Regions from separate parts of the Streptomyces sp. NPDC097617 genome, predicted to be linked through region 1. Evidence: riboswitches for the same ligand, from Rfam matches in the RefSeq annotation. Region 1 holds a riboswitch; each other region holds the start of a gene.
The links. Region 1 has a riboswitch for cyclic di-AMP ahead of ACIQZO_RS20345 (LysM peptidoglycan-binding domain-containing M23 family metallopeptidase). Riboswitches for the same ligand answer to the same signal wherever they lie in the genome.
Positions count from the first base shown of each region.

Region 2: linked by a shared signal. The riboswitch ahead of ACIQZO_RS24445 (M23 family metallopeptidase) and the one ahead of ACIQZO_RS20345 (LysM peptidoglycan-binding domain-containing M23 family metallopeptidase) in region 1 are both predicted to bind cyclic di-AMP.
Region 3: linked by a shared signal. The riboswitch ahead of ACIQZO_RS35975 (transglycosylase family protein) and the one ahead of ACIQZO_RS20345 (LysM peptidoglycan-binding domain-containing M23 family metallopeptidase) in region 1 are both predicted to bind cyclic di-AMP.

Region 1 covers NZ_JBIWCL010000012.1:42,816-47,622, reverse strand. The annotation lists gene ACIQZO_RS20355 (aspartate aminotransferase family protein) at 1-1,320, shown strand, start outside; gene ACIQZO_RS20350 (tyrosine-protein phosphatase) at 1,371-2,162, opposite strand; cyclic di-AMP (ydaO/yuaA leader) riboswitch at 2,478-2,651, shown strand; gene ACIQZO_RS20345 (LysM peptidoglycan-binding domain-containing M23 family metallopeptidase) at 2,656-3,618, shown strand; gene ACIQZO_RS20340 (SGNH/GDSL hydrolase family protein) at 3,781-4,566, shown strand; gene ACIQZO_RS20335 (MBL fold metallo-hydrolase) at 4,665-4,807, shown strand, end outside.
Region 2 covers NZ_JBIWCL010000016.1:74,480-79,286, forward strand. The annotation lists gene ACIQZO_RS24435 (HPr family phosphocarrier protein) at 1-14, shown strand, start outside; gene ACIQZO_RS24440 (GntR family transcriptional regulator) at 360-1,043, opposite strand; gene ACIQZO_RS24445 (M23 family metallopeptidase) at 1,246-2,049, opposite strand; cyclic di-AMP (ydaO/yuaA leader) riboswitch at 2,062-2,221, opposite strand; gene ACIQZO_RS24450 (M16 family metallopeptidase) at 2,439-3,806, opposite strand; gene ACIQZO_RS24455 (M16 family metallopeptidase) at 3,827-4,807, opposite strand, start outside.
Region 3 covers NZ_JBIWCL010000033.1:76,841-81,647, reverse strand. The annotation lists gene ACIQZO_RS35985 (cytochrome P450) at 109-1,383, shown strand; gene ACIQZO_RS35980 (transglycosylase family protein) at 1,487-2,521, shown strand; cyclic di-AMP (ydaO/yuaA leader) riboswitch at 2,798-2,970, shown strand; gene ACIQZO_RS35975 (transglycosylase family protein) at 2,974-3,669, shown strand; gene eno (phosphopyruvate hydratase) at 3,955-4,807, shown strand, end outside.

The sequences.
Region 1 (4,807 bases):
GCCCGGTACCTCAACCACCAGCTGCCCCGGATGCTGCACACCATCGGCTTCGACAAGGTCTACGAGCGGGCCGAGGGAGCACACTTCTGGGACGCCGAGGGCAACGACTACCTGGACATGCTGGCCGGTTTCGGGGTGATGGGGCTGGGCCGCCACCACCCGGTGGTCCGCCGCGTCCTGCACGACGTGCTGGACGCCCAGCTCGCCGACCTCACCCGGTTCGACTGCCAGCCGCTGCCCGGCCTGCTGGCCGAGAAGTTGCTGTCGTACAGCCCTCACCTGGACCGGGTCTTCTTCGGCAACAGCGGCACCGAGGCCGTGGAGACGGCCCTGAAGTTCGCCCGGTACGCCACCGGGCGCCCCCGGGTCCTCTACTGCGACCACGCCTTCCACGGGCTGACCACCGGCTCCCTCTCGGTGAACGGGGAGAGCGGCTTCCGCGACGGCTTCGCGCCGCTGCTGCCCGACACCGGGATCACGCTCGGGGACCTCGGGGCCCTGGAGCGTGAGCTGAAGCGCGGGGACGTGGCCGCCTTCGTCGTCGAGCCGATCCAGGGCAAGGGGGTGCTGGCCGCCCCGCCCGGGTTCCTGCTCGCCGCGCAGGAGATGCTGCACCGGCGGGGGGCGCTGCTGATCGCCGACGAGGTGCAGACGGGCCTCGGACGTACCGGGGACTTCTACGCGTACCAGCACGAGCCGGGTGTGGAGCCGGACCTGGTGTGCGTGGCGAAGGCACTCTCGGGCGGCTACGTGCCGGTCGGCGCGACCCTGGGCAAGGACTGGATCTTCAAGAAGGTCTACTCGTCCATGGACCGGGTCCTCGTGCACTCGGCGAGCTTCGGCTCCAACGCCCAGGCGATGGCGGCGGGCCTCGCGGTGCTGTCCGTCATGGAGGACGAGGAGGTCGTCGCGAACGCCCGGGCCATGGGCGATTTGCTGCGCGGCCGGCTCGCCGCGCTGGTGGACGAGTACGAGCTGCTGCACGAGGTGCGGGGGCGCGGACTGATGATCGGCATCGAGTTCGGCCGGCCGTCCTCGCTGGGCCTGCGCAGCCGGTGGACCATGCTCCAGGCGGCCCGCAAGGGGCTCTTCGCGCAGATGGTCGTGGTGCCGCTGCTCCAGAAGCACCGGATCCTCACCCAGGTCTCCGGGGATCACCTGGAGGTGATCAAGCTGATCCCGCCGCTGATCGTGGACGAGCGGGACGTGGACCGGTTCGTCGGAGCGTTCCGCGAGGTCATGGACGAGGCGCACGGTGGGTCCGGGCTGATCTGGGACTTCGGCAGGACGCTGGTGAAGCAGGCCGTCGCCACGCGCTGACGGCCCGCCGACCCCGGGGGGGAACCGGTCCGGAGCGGTTCCCCGCCGCGTCAGACCAGCAGCCGGTCCCGCAACCGGTCGAGGGTCTCGGGCCGCAGCCCGAGGCCGTCCGCCAGGTAGCGGTCCACGCCGCCCCAGATCTCGTCGATGGTGTCGAAGGCGGCCATCAGGTACTCGGCGCGGGCGTCGAAGAGCGGCGCGAGCAGCTCCATCACCTCGGGGGAGCGCTCGCCCGCCGACTCGCCGGTGCGGCGCACGCGGTAGCGGCGGTGCGGCGCGTTCGACTCCAGGTAGTCCGTCACGATCGCCTCGCGCTCGACGCCGAGCGCGAGCAGGGTGACGGCGATCGACAGGCCGGCCCGGTCCTTGCCGGCCGCGCAGTGCATGAGCGCGGGGACGCTGTCCTCGGCGAGGGCGTGCACGACCCGGCCGTGCTCGGCGGTGCGCTGCCGGATGATCGCGCGGTACGAGTTCGACATCCGGGCCGCCGCCTTTCCGTCGCCCAGGATCTCGCGCAGCTGGACGAGGTCGCCGTCGCGGACCAGCCGCCAGAACTCCCGACCGTCGGCCGGGTCCGAGAGCGGGATGTTGACGTTGCGGACGCCGGGCAGGTCGACGTCGGGACCCTCCAGCGCGTGGTCGGCGCCGTTGCGGAAGTCGAAGACGGTGTGGAGGCCGAGCGAGGAGAGGAACTCTGCGTCGCTTTCGGTGGCATGCGCGAGATGTCCGCTTCGGAACAGTCGTCCTGTCATGACCGTTCGGCCATTAGAAGTCGGCAATCCGCCTACATCGCGGAAATTGCGCACTCCGGTCAGCTCCGGCTCCTGTATCTGCTGGGTCAAAACAACTCCTCCGCCACGCCTGGGTCCTCTGTCCGAATTACACTACTTGGCGCCAACTTGCCATATCCGGACGAGAGATCGGGAACGTCCCCGTGAGCCAGATCATACGGTGACCGTGAGTGCCTGATCGCTAAAGCCGAATCGCCCGGTCGGAGCGGCTGTTGGCGGTCGGGAATGGACGGAGGGTGACCGGAATTCCATCGGTCTCTGATGCCTGTTATTCCGTCAGCGAATTCACGGCTTGTTCCGCGCGGCTGCCAGGGATTACCTTCGCGATCGATCCGGGCGGACCGCCAAATCCTGCCGCCTCCCGGAAACCGCATCCGACCTAATTTCGCGCGGCAGGAGCGGGGGAACCAGGTAAGCCGCCGGCCCGGAGATCCTTCTCCGGGACGGCTCGGGGTGAAGTCGTTCATGTCCCGTACATGTACGGCCGGACATCTCCAGTCCGAACCCGACAGCTCACCTCGCAGGCGCCGGAGAGGAATTCGTCATGCCTGCAAAGGGTAAGCACCGCCGTCCCAAGTCCCTCTCCCTTTCCCGCGGTTTCGCCGTCGCCGGAACCGGTGGCGCGGCCCTCGCGCTGCCGCTGATCGGCGCCGCCGGCGCCCACGCGGCCGGTGCTCCGGCTGTCGCTCCCGCCGTGGCCCCCGTCGTGGCCGCGCAGGTCCCGGTCGCGCTGCAGGCCACGCCCGCCGCCGCCGTGCAGGCCGCGCCGTCCGTCTACACGGTCGTGCCGGGCGACTACCTCTCCAAGATCGCCGCGGAGCGCCACCTGTCCGGCGGCTGGGAGCAGCTCTACGCCGACAACCGCGAGGCCGTCGGCGGCAACCCGTCGCTGATCCACCCGGGCCTGAAGCTGGACCTCGGCGGTGCGGGCGAGGCGTCCGAGGCGGAGGCCGCCCCCGAGGCCGATGCGAAGCCGGCCGCGCAGGCCGAGCCGAACCCGGCCCGCAAGCAGGCCGAGAAGCCCGCCCGGGCGCAGCGGGAAGCCCCCGCCGAGGCTCCGGCGGAAGCCCCCGCCGAGGCTCCGGCCGCGCCGCAGTCGGCCGCCGCCTTCGTGTCCCCGGTCAGCGGCGGGATCTCCACCCAGTACAAGGTCGCGGGCAGCATGTGGTCCTCCGGCTACCACACCGGCGTCGACTTCATCGCCGGCTCGGGCACCAGCGTCAAGGCGGTGGGCGCGGGCACCGTGGTCTCCGCAGGCTGGAGCGGCTCGTACGGCAACGAGGTCGTCATCCGCCACGCGGACGGCAAGTACTCCCAGTACGCCCACCTGTCCCAGCTCTCCGTCTCCTCCGGCCAGAGCGTCACCGCGGGCCAGAGCATCGGCCTCTCCGGATCCACCGGAAACTCGACCGGCCCGCACCTCCACTTCGAGATCCGCACGAGCCCGTCCTACGGTTCGGACATGGACCCGATCGCCTACCTCCGCTCGAAGGGTGCGAGCCTCTGACGGCACCCGCCGTCGGACCGCCGACACGCGTGAGGCCGGGACCCGAGGGGGTCCCGGCCTTACGCGTACTTATTCCTTATCCCCTGCGTGGTATAGATCACGGTCCGTCAACCCCTCATTACGTTGGCGTAGGTTGGTTACGGGAGTGAAGTATGGGTTCCCGTGGCAGCGACGACGACGAAACTCAAGACCATCGGCTCGTACGCGGCGATCGGGGACAGCTTCACCGAAGGCGTGGGAGACCCGGGACCCGGGGACTCGTATCTCGGCTGGGCGGACCGGCTCGCCGTACTCCTGGCGGATCAGCGCGAGGAGCACGACTTCCGATATGCGAATCTGGCGGTGCGGGGGAAGCTCCTCGACCAGATCGTGACCGACCAGCTTCCGCGGGCCAAGGCCCTCGCACCGGACCTGGTGACCTTCTGCGCGGGCGGCAACGACATCATCCGGCCCGGGACCGACCCGGACGACGTGGCGGAGCGCTTCGAGGCCGCCGTGGCCGACCTGACCGGGGCGGTGGGCCACGTCATGATCACCACGGGCTTCGACACCCGGGGAGTGCCGGTGCTCAAGCACCTCCGCGGCAAGGTCGCGACGTACAGCGCGCACGTGCGCGCCATCGCCGACCGCTACGACTGCCCGGTGCTCGACCTCTGGTCGCTGAAGTCCGTACAGGACCGGCGGGCCTGGGACACGGACCGGCTGCACCTCTCGCCCGAGGGGCACACGCGGGTCGCGCTGCGCGCGGCGCAAGTGCTCGGCCTGGAGGTGCCGGCCGATCCGGACCAGCCGTGGCCCCCGCAGCGGCCGCGCGGCTCGGTGGACGTGACTCGGGACAACGTCCAGTGGGCCCGCGAGCACCTCGTGCCGTGGATCGGCCGGCGGCTGCGCGGGGAGTCCTCCGGGGACCACGTGGAGGCGAAGCGGCCGGACCTGCTGCCGCTGTAGCAGGGTCGGGAGCCGCAAGCGGAATCCTTCGGGGCCGATGTGCGTTGGGATGGTCGTAGACCGACGACCATCCTGACCCCATCCTCCCTGGAGGCGCTTTGACCGGCTCCCGTCCCTTGCGTCCGCGGCTGCGCGCCCTGCGGCCCGAAGCCTTCGGTGCGGACCCGTCCGGCGCCCGGCTGGAGCGGATCCGCCGCTCGCCGAACTTCGCCGACGGCGTCTTCCAGAACCCGGTCGGGGC
Region 2 (4,807 bases), on a different contig from region 1:
CCGAGACCGTCTGACCCTTCGGGCCTTCGGGTTCGACCCCGACCCCCCACGAAGCCGCGCTCCCCACCCGGGGACCGCGGCTTCGCCGTTCCCCGCGCGGACCCCCGTCGGGCGGCGCCGCACACGTACACGGGCCCGGCAGGGCGATGGCGCGCCCGGGCGAGCCGCTCCGGGGAGCGGGCCCCGGGGAGCGGGCCCCGGGGGAATCCGCCCGGCGGAGAAAGGACCGCCGAAATGCGGGCGCCGCCGAATTCGGCTCCGCATGAATTCGGCGCAGCGGAATATGGTGCGGCCGCATGAATCCGACCGCCCGCCGCGCAGCGAATTCGCGCGGTTCCATCCTTTCTATACGGCTCCTGTTAATGCCGGCCGCTCGACATGTTTACGGCAGGTTGCGAAGTCCTCACCGCCGCGCTCAGCCGCTGCCGCAGCCGGTGCGCCCCCGCCGCCCGGTCCGCGTGGACCGCGGTCAGGGCCCGCGCCCGTTCGGCGTCGCCGCGCGCCACCGCGTCCACGATCGCGCCGTGCTCCGCCCAGGACTCCACCGGCCTGGCCGGCGCCTCCACCACGTACATCCACGCCACCTTGTGCCGCATCTGCGTGAGCAGCGCGATCAGCCCGGGGCTGCCCGACGCCTGCGCGAGCGTCTCGTGGAACCAGCCGCCCAGGGACCGCAGATCCTCCCCCTGGCCCCGCCTGGCCCGCTCCTGCCCCAGCCTGACCAGCCCGCGCAGCACCTTGAGGTGCGCGTCGGTGCGCCGCCGGGCGGCTCTGGCGGCCGCCAGGGGCTCCAGCAGCATCCGCAGCTCCAGCAGGTCCGCGGCCTCCTGCCCGGTCGGCTCGGCCACACACGCCCCGGCATGGCGCCGCGTGGTCACGAAGCCCTCGGACTCCAGGGTCCGCAGGGCCTCGCGGACCGGGACGCGCGAGACCCCGTACCGGCGGGCCAGTACCTCCTCGGTCAGCCGGGCGCCCGGCTCGAACGCTCCGGAGACGATGTCGTCGCGGATTGCTGTGCATACCGCGTGCGCAGGAATACGCAAGACCGAACCTCCGCCTATTTCCGACTGCCAGCCTCATTGCACGCACATGCGCGTGCCGCGATTCTATTGCAACACACGATAATTTCCGAGAGCAGCCGAAAATGCGAAACATTTGCACAAGGGCGCAACACAAAGACCCCGGCTCGGGGAGCCGGGGTCTTCGGTGAAGCAGAAGGCGGAGCGGAAGCGCTGCGCCGCAGCGTCAGACTTCGACGCCGTGCGAGCGCAGGTACGCGAGCGGGTCGATGTCCGAGCCGTACTGCGAGCCGGTGCGGGCCTCGAAGTGCAGGTGCGGGCCGCTGGAGTTGCCGGTGGAGCCCGACAGCCCGATCTGCTGGCCGGCGGCAACCTGCTGGCCGACCGAGACGTTCAGCGAGGTCATGTGGCCGTACTGGGTGAACGTGCCGTCGTTGTGCTTGATGACGACGTTGTTTCCGTACGCGCCACCCCAGCCGGCCTCGACGACGGTGCCGACGCCGACGGCGTGGACCGAGGTACCGGAGGCGGCGTGGAAGTCGATGCCCGTGTGGCTGCCGGAGGACCACATGCCGCCGCCCGCGTGGTACTGCGTGCTGACGTACGAGCCGTCCACCGGGGCGACGAAGGTGTTGAGGCGCTTGCGCTCCTCCTCGCGGGCGGCGCGCTCGGCGGCCTCTCGCTCGGCCTTCGCCTTGACCTCGGCGAGGCGCTTGGCCTCCGAGGCCCGCTGCTTCGCATCGGCCTCGGCCTGCGCCTTGGCGGCGGCCTGCTCGGCGGCGCGGTGCTGGGCGTCGGCCTGGTCGGATATGTCGCCCGCGAGCTCATCGGCGACGACGACGGCACCGAGGCCGCTGTCCTGGCCGAGGTTGCTGCTGTGGTTGTCCGCGGCGAAGGCCGGGGCGGCGAGGGAGCCGACGACACCCGTGGTGGCGATCGCGGCGATACCGGCGTAACCGGCGGTCTTACGGCTCAGACGGCTGGAACCACGGTGCTTACCGGAACCAGCGGGACGACTGCCAAACGCCATGAAGGGTTTGATCCTTTCCTTCCTTCTCGCCTACCGGGTTAGCTGACGGGTTCGGAGCAGGAAGGTCTCCTACGGGCCTCCTCTTGCGAGGGGGTCCGATTCACCCCAGGGACTCATGTGGGTCCCCGGCTCCCCAGGCTCGCGCCTGACGGGGACTCGGCGATCGCTGCCCGGTGCCGCGGATGCGGCGGGCACAACTGACGGACAGCACGGACGACGCTAGGCGGATCATCAGTCAATCGCCAAACAGACACGGCTTTTTGTTGCGTACGCCACACCACATAAAAGCAACCTCACCACTAAACGGACAAAAGGGGTTCTGGTGAACAAGTCACCAGAACCCCTTGCCGAAATCTTCGGCCGGCCCTCAAGGAGCCGTTGCCCGAGCGTCAGTTGGAGACGACCGTGACCTCACCGATCCCCAGCGCCCGCACGGGCTCCTCGATGAGCGCCGCGTCGCCCACCAGGACGGTGACCAGCCGGTCCGCCGGGAAGGCCTTCACGACCGCCGAAGTGGCCTCCACCGTGCCGGTCTCGGCCAGCTGTGCGTACAACTGCGCCTGATAGTCGTCCGGCAGTTCCTGCTCGACCTGGTCGGCCAGGGTGCCCGCGACCGAGGCCGCCGTCTCGAACTTCAGCGGGGCCACGCCCACCAAGTTCTGCACGGCGACATCGCGTTCGGCGTCGGTAAGACCGCCCTCGGCGAGGGTGCGCAGCACCTTCCAGAGGTCCTCGAGCGCCGGTCCGGTGTTCGGGGTGTCCACCGAGCCGCTGATGGCCAGCATCGAGGCGCCCTTGCCGTCCTCGGTGGAGCGCAGCACCTGGCCGAAGGCGCGTACGCCGTAGGTGTACCCCTTCTCCTCGCGCAGCACCTTGTCCAGGCGGGAGGTCAGCGTGCCGCCCAGGCAGTACGTGCCGAGCACCTGGGCCGCCCACACCCGGTCGTGACGGTCCGCCCCGATCCGGCCGATGAGCAGCTGGGTCTGGACGGCGCCGGGCCGGTCCACGATGACCACGCGGCCGGTGTCGTCGGCGGTCACCGGCGGCACCGGCAGGGCCGCGGCGGTGTTGCCCGTCCAGGTGCCCAGGGTGTCCGCCAGCACGGCGTCCAGGTCGATGCCGGTCAGGTCGCCGACGACGACCGCGGTGGCCGTGGCGGGGCGTACATGGGCCTCGTAGAAGGCGCGTACGGAGGAGGAGTCGATCCGGGCGACCGTCTCCTCGGTGCCCTGGCGCGGCCGGGACATCCGCAGGGCGGCCGGGAAGAGCTCCTTGGAGAGCTGCTTGGCGGCGCGGCGCTGCGGGTTCGCCAGCTCGTGCGGGATCTCGTCGAGCCGGTTGCGCACCAGCCGGTCGATCTCGGCGTCGGCGAAGGCGGGAGCGCGCAGCGCCTCGGCGAGCAGGCCCAGCGCCTTGGGCAGCCGGGAGGCCGGGACCTCCAGGGAGACCCGGATGCCCGGGTGGTCGGCGTGCGCGTCGAGGGTGGCGCCGCAGCGCTCCAGCTCGGCCGCGAACTCCTCGGCGGAGTGCTTGTCGGTGCCCTCGGAGAGCGCCCGCGCCATGATGGTCGCCACGCCGTCCAGGCCCGCGGGCTCGGCGTCGAGCGGGGCGGCGAGGTTGACCTCGACCGCGACGACCTGCTGGCCCGGCCGGTGGCAGCGCAGCAGGGTCAGGCCGTTGGACAGCCGGCCGCGGTCGGGGGCCGGGAAGGCCCACGGCTGCGGCTCGCCGGCCTGCGGCTGCGGGTGGAAGGTCATCGTGACGGCTGCGGTGTCGCTCACTGCTCCGCCCCCTCGTTCTCGTCGGACTCGTCGGACTCGTCGGACTCGATCGGCTCGTAGACGAGCACCGCGCGGTTGTCCGGGCGCAGTCGGGCCGCGGCCACGGCCTGCACCTCTTCGGCGGTGATGTCCAGGACACGCTGGACGGCGGTCAGCGCCAGCTGCGGGTCGCCGAACAGCACCGCGAAGCGGCACAGTTCGTCGGCGCGCCCGGCCACCGTGCTCAGCCGGTCCAGCCACTCGCGCTCCAGCTGCGCCTGGGCGCGCTCCATTTCCTCGGCCGTCGGGCCCTCGGCGGCGAACCGCGCGAGCTCCTCGTCCACGGCCGCCTCGATGGCGGGGATCTCGACCCCGCTGGAGGTCTTGACGTCCAGCCAGCCCAGGGACGGCGCCCCGGCCAGGCGCAGCATGCCGAAGCCGGCCGCGACGGCGCTCTGGTCTCGGCGTACCAGCCGGTTGTGCAGCAGCGAGGACTCGCCGCCGCCCAGGATGGTCAGCGCCACGTCGGCGGCGTCGCACTCGCGGGTGCCGTCGTGCGGCAGCCGGTAGGCGGCCATCAGCGCACGCGCCGGGACCTCCTCCACGATCTCCTCGCGCAGCTGCTCCCCGATGGTGTCGGGCAGCGAGCCGTCCCGCGGCGGCTGCTTGCCGTCGTGCGCCGGGATGGTGCCGAAGTACTTCTCGACCCAGGCGAGCGTCCGCTCGGGGTCGATGTCCCCGACGACCGACAGCACCGCGTTGTTGGGCGCGTAGTACGTACGGAAGAAGGTGCGCGCGTCCTCCAGCGAGGCGGCGTCCAGGTCGGCCATGGAGCCGATCGGGGTGTGGTGGTACGGGTGGCCCTCGGGGTAGGCCAGGGCGGTGAGCCGCTCGAAGGCCGTGCCGTAGGGAACGTTGTCGTAGCGCTGGCGGCGCTCGTTCTTGACGACGTCGCGCTGGTTCTCCATGGACTCGTCGTCCAGGGAGGCCAGCAAGGA
Region 3 (4,807 bases), on a different contig from region 1:
AAAGTAGGAATGTCACAGAAGGCCACGTCAAGGGATGGCCGATCTGCGGACAGCCGCGACGAACCGCCTATTTCGGATGGGGGCTCGGCGCCGGGATACGGTCTTCAGGTGCACGAGCAGACCTCCGCGAACCCGGCCGACACCCCTCCCACCGAGGGCCCCACCCTCTTCGACTGGGAGTTCGCGACCGACCCCTATCCGGCCTACGCGTGGTTGCGCGAGCACTCCCCGGTGCACCGCACGAAGCTGCCCAGCGGGGTCGAGGCCTGGCTCGTCACCCGGTACGCCGACGCCCGCCAGGCCCTCGCCGACCAGCGGCTCAGCAAGAACCCGGCGCACCACGCGGAGCCCGCGCACGCCAAGGGCAAGACCGGGATCCCCGGGGAGCGCAAGGCCGAGCTGATGACGCACCTGCTCAACATCGACCCGCCGGACCACACGCGGCTGCGGCGGCTGGTGTCGAAGGCGTTCACCCCGCGCAGGGTCGCCGAGTTCGCCCCGCGGGTTCAGGCGCTCACCGACCATCTGATCGACGCCTTCGCGGCCCGGGGTGAGGCGGACCTCATCCACGAGTTCGCCTTCCCGCTCCCCATCTACGCCATCTGCGAGATGCTCGGGGTGCCGCGCGAGGACCAGGACGACTTCCGCGACTGGGCCGGAATGATGATTCGCCACGGCGGCGGTCCGCGCGGCGGGGTCGCCCGGTCGGTCAAGCAGATGCGGACCTATCTCGGTGAACTCATTCACCGCAAAAGGGATGATCTGGGCGACGACCTGATTTCCGACCTGATCCGGGCGAGCGATCACGGCGACCATCTGACGGAGGGCGAGGCCACCGCCATGGCCTTCATCCTGCTCTTCGCGGGCTTCGAGACCACCGTGAACCTCATCGGCAACGGGGTCCACTCCCTCTTCATGAACCCCGGGCAGCGCGAGCGGCTCCAGCTCTCCCTCGCCGCCGGCGAGAGCTCCCTGCTGGCCACCGGGGTCGAGGAACTGCTGCGCTACGACGGCCCCGTGGAGCTGGCCACCTGGAGGTTCGCCACCGAGCCGCTGACCCTGGGCGGTATGTCCGTCGCCGCCGGCGATCCGGTCCTGGTCGTCCTCGCGGCGGCCGACCGGGATCCCGGGCGGTTCGCGGACCCGGATACCCTCGACCTCTCCCGGACGGACAACCAGCACCTCGGGTACGGCCACGGCATCCACTACTGCCTCGGCGCTCCGCTCGCCCGACTCGAGGGGCAGACCGCGCTCGCCACCCTGCTGACCCGCCTGCCCGATCTGGAACTCGCCGTTCCGACTCAAGACCTGCGCTGGCGTGGGGGGTTGATCATGCGAGGGCTTCGTACTCTTCCCGTTCGCTTCACGGCTCAAAACATTTGAGCGAGATCTGATTAAAAGTCAGATTCAGCTTGAACTTGTGACAATCGTTCGAAGGCCGCTAGGTTCTGCCGTTACCCCGCTGTTATGCGAAAGGTGAACCTACATGCGTTCCGGGAACGGCCGTCACAGACGCCCCCGCCAGGTCCCCGCGCTGGTCGTCACAGCCGGAGTCACTGGCTCCGCGCTGGCTCTGCCGCTGCTCGCGGCCACCAGCGCCACCGCCGCCGACACGTCCACGTGGGACAAGGTCGCCGAGTGCGAGAGCGGCGGCTCCTGGAGTGCCAACTTCGGCAGCGGAGCCTACGGCGGACTCCAGTTCACCCAGGAGGAGTGGCAGAGCGCCGGCGGTCTCGACTTCGCCGAGCGCCCCGACCTCGCGAGCCGGTCCCAGCAGATCGCGGTGGCCGAGCGGGTGCTGAACTCGACCGGACCGCAGGCGTGGCCGCTGTGCGCGGCCTCGGCCGGCCTGGACCGCCAGAGCCCCGCCGCACAGGTGGACCCCGGTCTGCCCGGCGGCCAGGGCCCCCTCCTCGCCTCGCCGTCCCGCCCGGACGATGCCGTTCCGTCCACCGCGGGCGAAAAGCCGTCCACCGACTACGGTTCGCCGACCCCGGTCCCGAGCCCGTTCGGCACCCCCTTCCTGATCCCCGACGCCCCGTCCGTCGGACTGCCCGTCATGCCCGCGCCGGACGTCCCGACGACGCCTCCGGTCGACCCGACGGCGCCGACCCTGCCGGGAGACCCGAGCACCACGCCGGCCCCGGTCGACCCGACGGCTCCCACGCTGCCGGTGGACCCGACCGCGCCGACCACGCCCGGACTGCCCCCGGTCGACCCGACGGCGCCCGTGACCCCCGGGACCCCCGGTACTCCGGAGACGACGGGGACCCTGGGTGCCACTCCCGCCGAGGGCGGCGGCAAGCACCGCGGTGCTCCGGCGGCCGAACCGTCGGGGCCCTCTGATGTCCCGTCGAACCTCACGTACACCGTTCGGGCGGGCGACAGCCTGGCGACCATCGCGGTCGCCAAGGGCGTGAAGGGCGGCTGGAACGGTCTCTACGAGGCCAACGAGCAGGTCATCGGCGAGGACGCCGATCTGATCAAGCCCGGTCAAAACCTGGATCTAACAGCAGAATAAGGACAGTTGAGATACCCGGTAAGAGTTGAATGTCGCTTTTCGGCAAGTGAGACATGCGTCTCTTCCGGTCAACTGGCGTGTCCCGCCCCGGGGCTTCCGCAAACCCTGTCCTCACCTGCGCAAACACCCCTGCGGGGAGCGCAAGTAGGGGCCGTTTCTCCCCGATGTTGCTCGTTGAACATCGGGGAGAGACCTGTCTACCTTCTGAATCGCTCGCCACCGCGGGCTCCTTCGACCGCATCGCCGAATCCTGCCGGCGGACGGGGGGAACAGTCGTCGCGTCAAGCGCCGAAGGCAGGAGCGGGGGAACCAAGGTAGGTGCCGGGAGCGGCCGTTGAGAGACGGTCACGCCACCGGCTTGGGGTTAAGACGTGCGCTAGGTCGCACGACCGGGCAACTCACTCGCCCGAACCCGACAGCTCACCTCGTAGGCGTCGGTGAGGAGAAACTCCATGCTGCTTTCCGGCAAGGGCAAGCACCGTCGCGGTTCCAAGGCTGTCCGCATCGTCACGCTCGCCGGTGTCGCCGGTGTGGCCGTGGCCGCCCCGCTGATGGCCGTGGGCTCCGCCAGCGCCGCCACCGCTTCCGAGTGGGACAAGGTCGCGCAGTGCGAGTCCGGTGGCAACTGGGCCATCAACACGGGCAACGGCTACTACGGCGGCCTGCAGTTCTCGCCCTCCACGTGGTCCGGCTACGGCGGCAAGTCGTACGCCCCGCAGGCCAACCAGGCCACCAAGGCGCAGCAGATAGCCGTCGCGGAGAAGGTCCTCAAGAGCCAGGGCAAGGGCGCCTGGCCGTCCTGCGGCAAGGGCCTGTCGGGCTCCTCCTACAACGGCGGCGGCTCCGAGACCCCGGCTCAGAACAAGCCGCAGTCGAAGCCGAAGACCGAGACGAAGAAGACCGAGACCAAGGTCGCGCCGAAGACCAAGCGCGCCGAGGCTCCGGTCACCCGCTCCGAGCGCACCGAGGCTCCGACCGCCCCGAAGACCGGCAACGGCTCGTACGAGGTCAAGCCGGGCGACACCCTGGGCACCATCGCCGAGGCCAACGGCGTCAAGGGCGGCTGGGAGAAGCTCTTCGAGCTGAACAAGGACATCGTCTCGGACGCCGACCTGATCTTCCCGGGTCAGAAGCTGAAGCTCAGCTGAACAGTGCGGCAAATGCCGCAAAACCCTGTGCGTGGCGTCGGCTGACGGCGTGCAGGATTTCACCGCCCGGTGCGTGCCCCACGCGCCGGGCGGTGCCGTGTCCGCCCCCTGAATGCCGGTGATCAAGGGACCTATGTCCCGGAAGAGGGGTATTCGGTCCCTTTTTCGTCCCAGGGTCCGGGCGGTCGGCCGGTCGAGTGCCCGGATCCGGTTAGGCTCTAGGCGGCAAGGCCATCCCACGGCCTGACACGCCACCGCACACCCAGCGTCACATCCCAGAAGGAGATGCTCGTGCCGTCCATCGACGTCGTCGTAGCCCGGGAAATCCTGGACTCCCGAGGCAACCCCACGGTCGAGGTCGAGGTGGGCCTCGACGATGGCAGCACCGGCCGTGCTGCCGTCCCGTCCGGCGCCTCCACCGGTGCATTCGAGGCCATCGAGCTCCGTGACGGTGACCCCGACCGTTACTTCGGCAAGGGTGTCGAGAAGGCCGTCCTCGCCGTCATCGAGCAGATCGGCCCGGAGCTCGTCGGCTACGACGCCACCGAGCAGCGGCTGATCGACCAGGCCATGTTCGACCTGGACGCCACCGACAACAAGGGCTCGCTCGGCGCCAACGCCATCCTCGGCGTGTCCCTGGCCGTCGCGCACGCCGCGTCCGAGGCCTCGGACCTCCCGCTCTTCCGCTACCTCGGCGGTCCGAACGCGCACCTGCTGCCCGTTCCGATGATGAACATCCTCAACGGTGGGTCGCACGCCGACTCCAACGTGGACATCCAGGAGTTCATGATCGCCCCCATCGGCGCGGAGTCCTTCTCCGAGGCGCTGCGCTGGGGTGCCGAGGTCTACCACACCCTCAAGAAGGTCCTCCACACCAAGGGCCTCTCCACCGGCCTGGGTGACGAGGGCGGCTTCGCCCCGAACCTGGAGTCCAACCGCGCCGCGCTCGACCTCATCGTCGAGGCCATCAAGCAGGCCGGCTACACCCCGGGCAAGGACATCGCGCTCGCGCTCGACGTCGCCGCGTCCGAGTTCTACAAGGACGGCAAGTACGAGTTCGAGGGCCAGTCCCGCTCGGCCGCCGAGATGACCGAGTACTACGAGGAGCTCGTCTCCGCGTACCCGATGGTCTCCATCG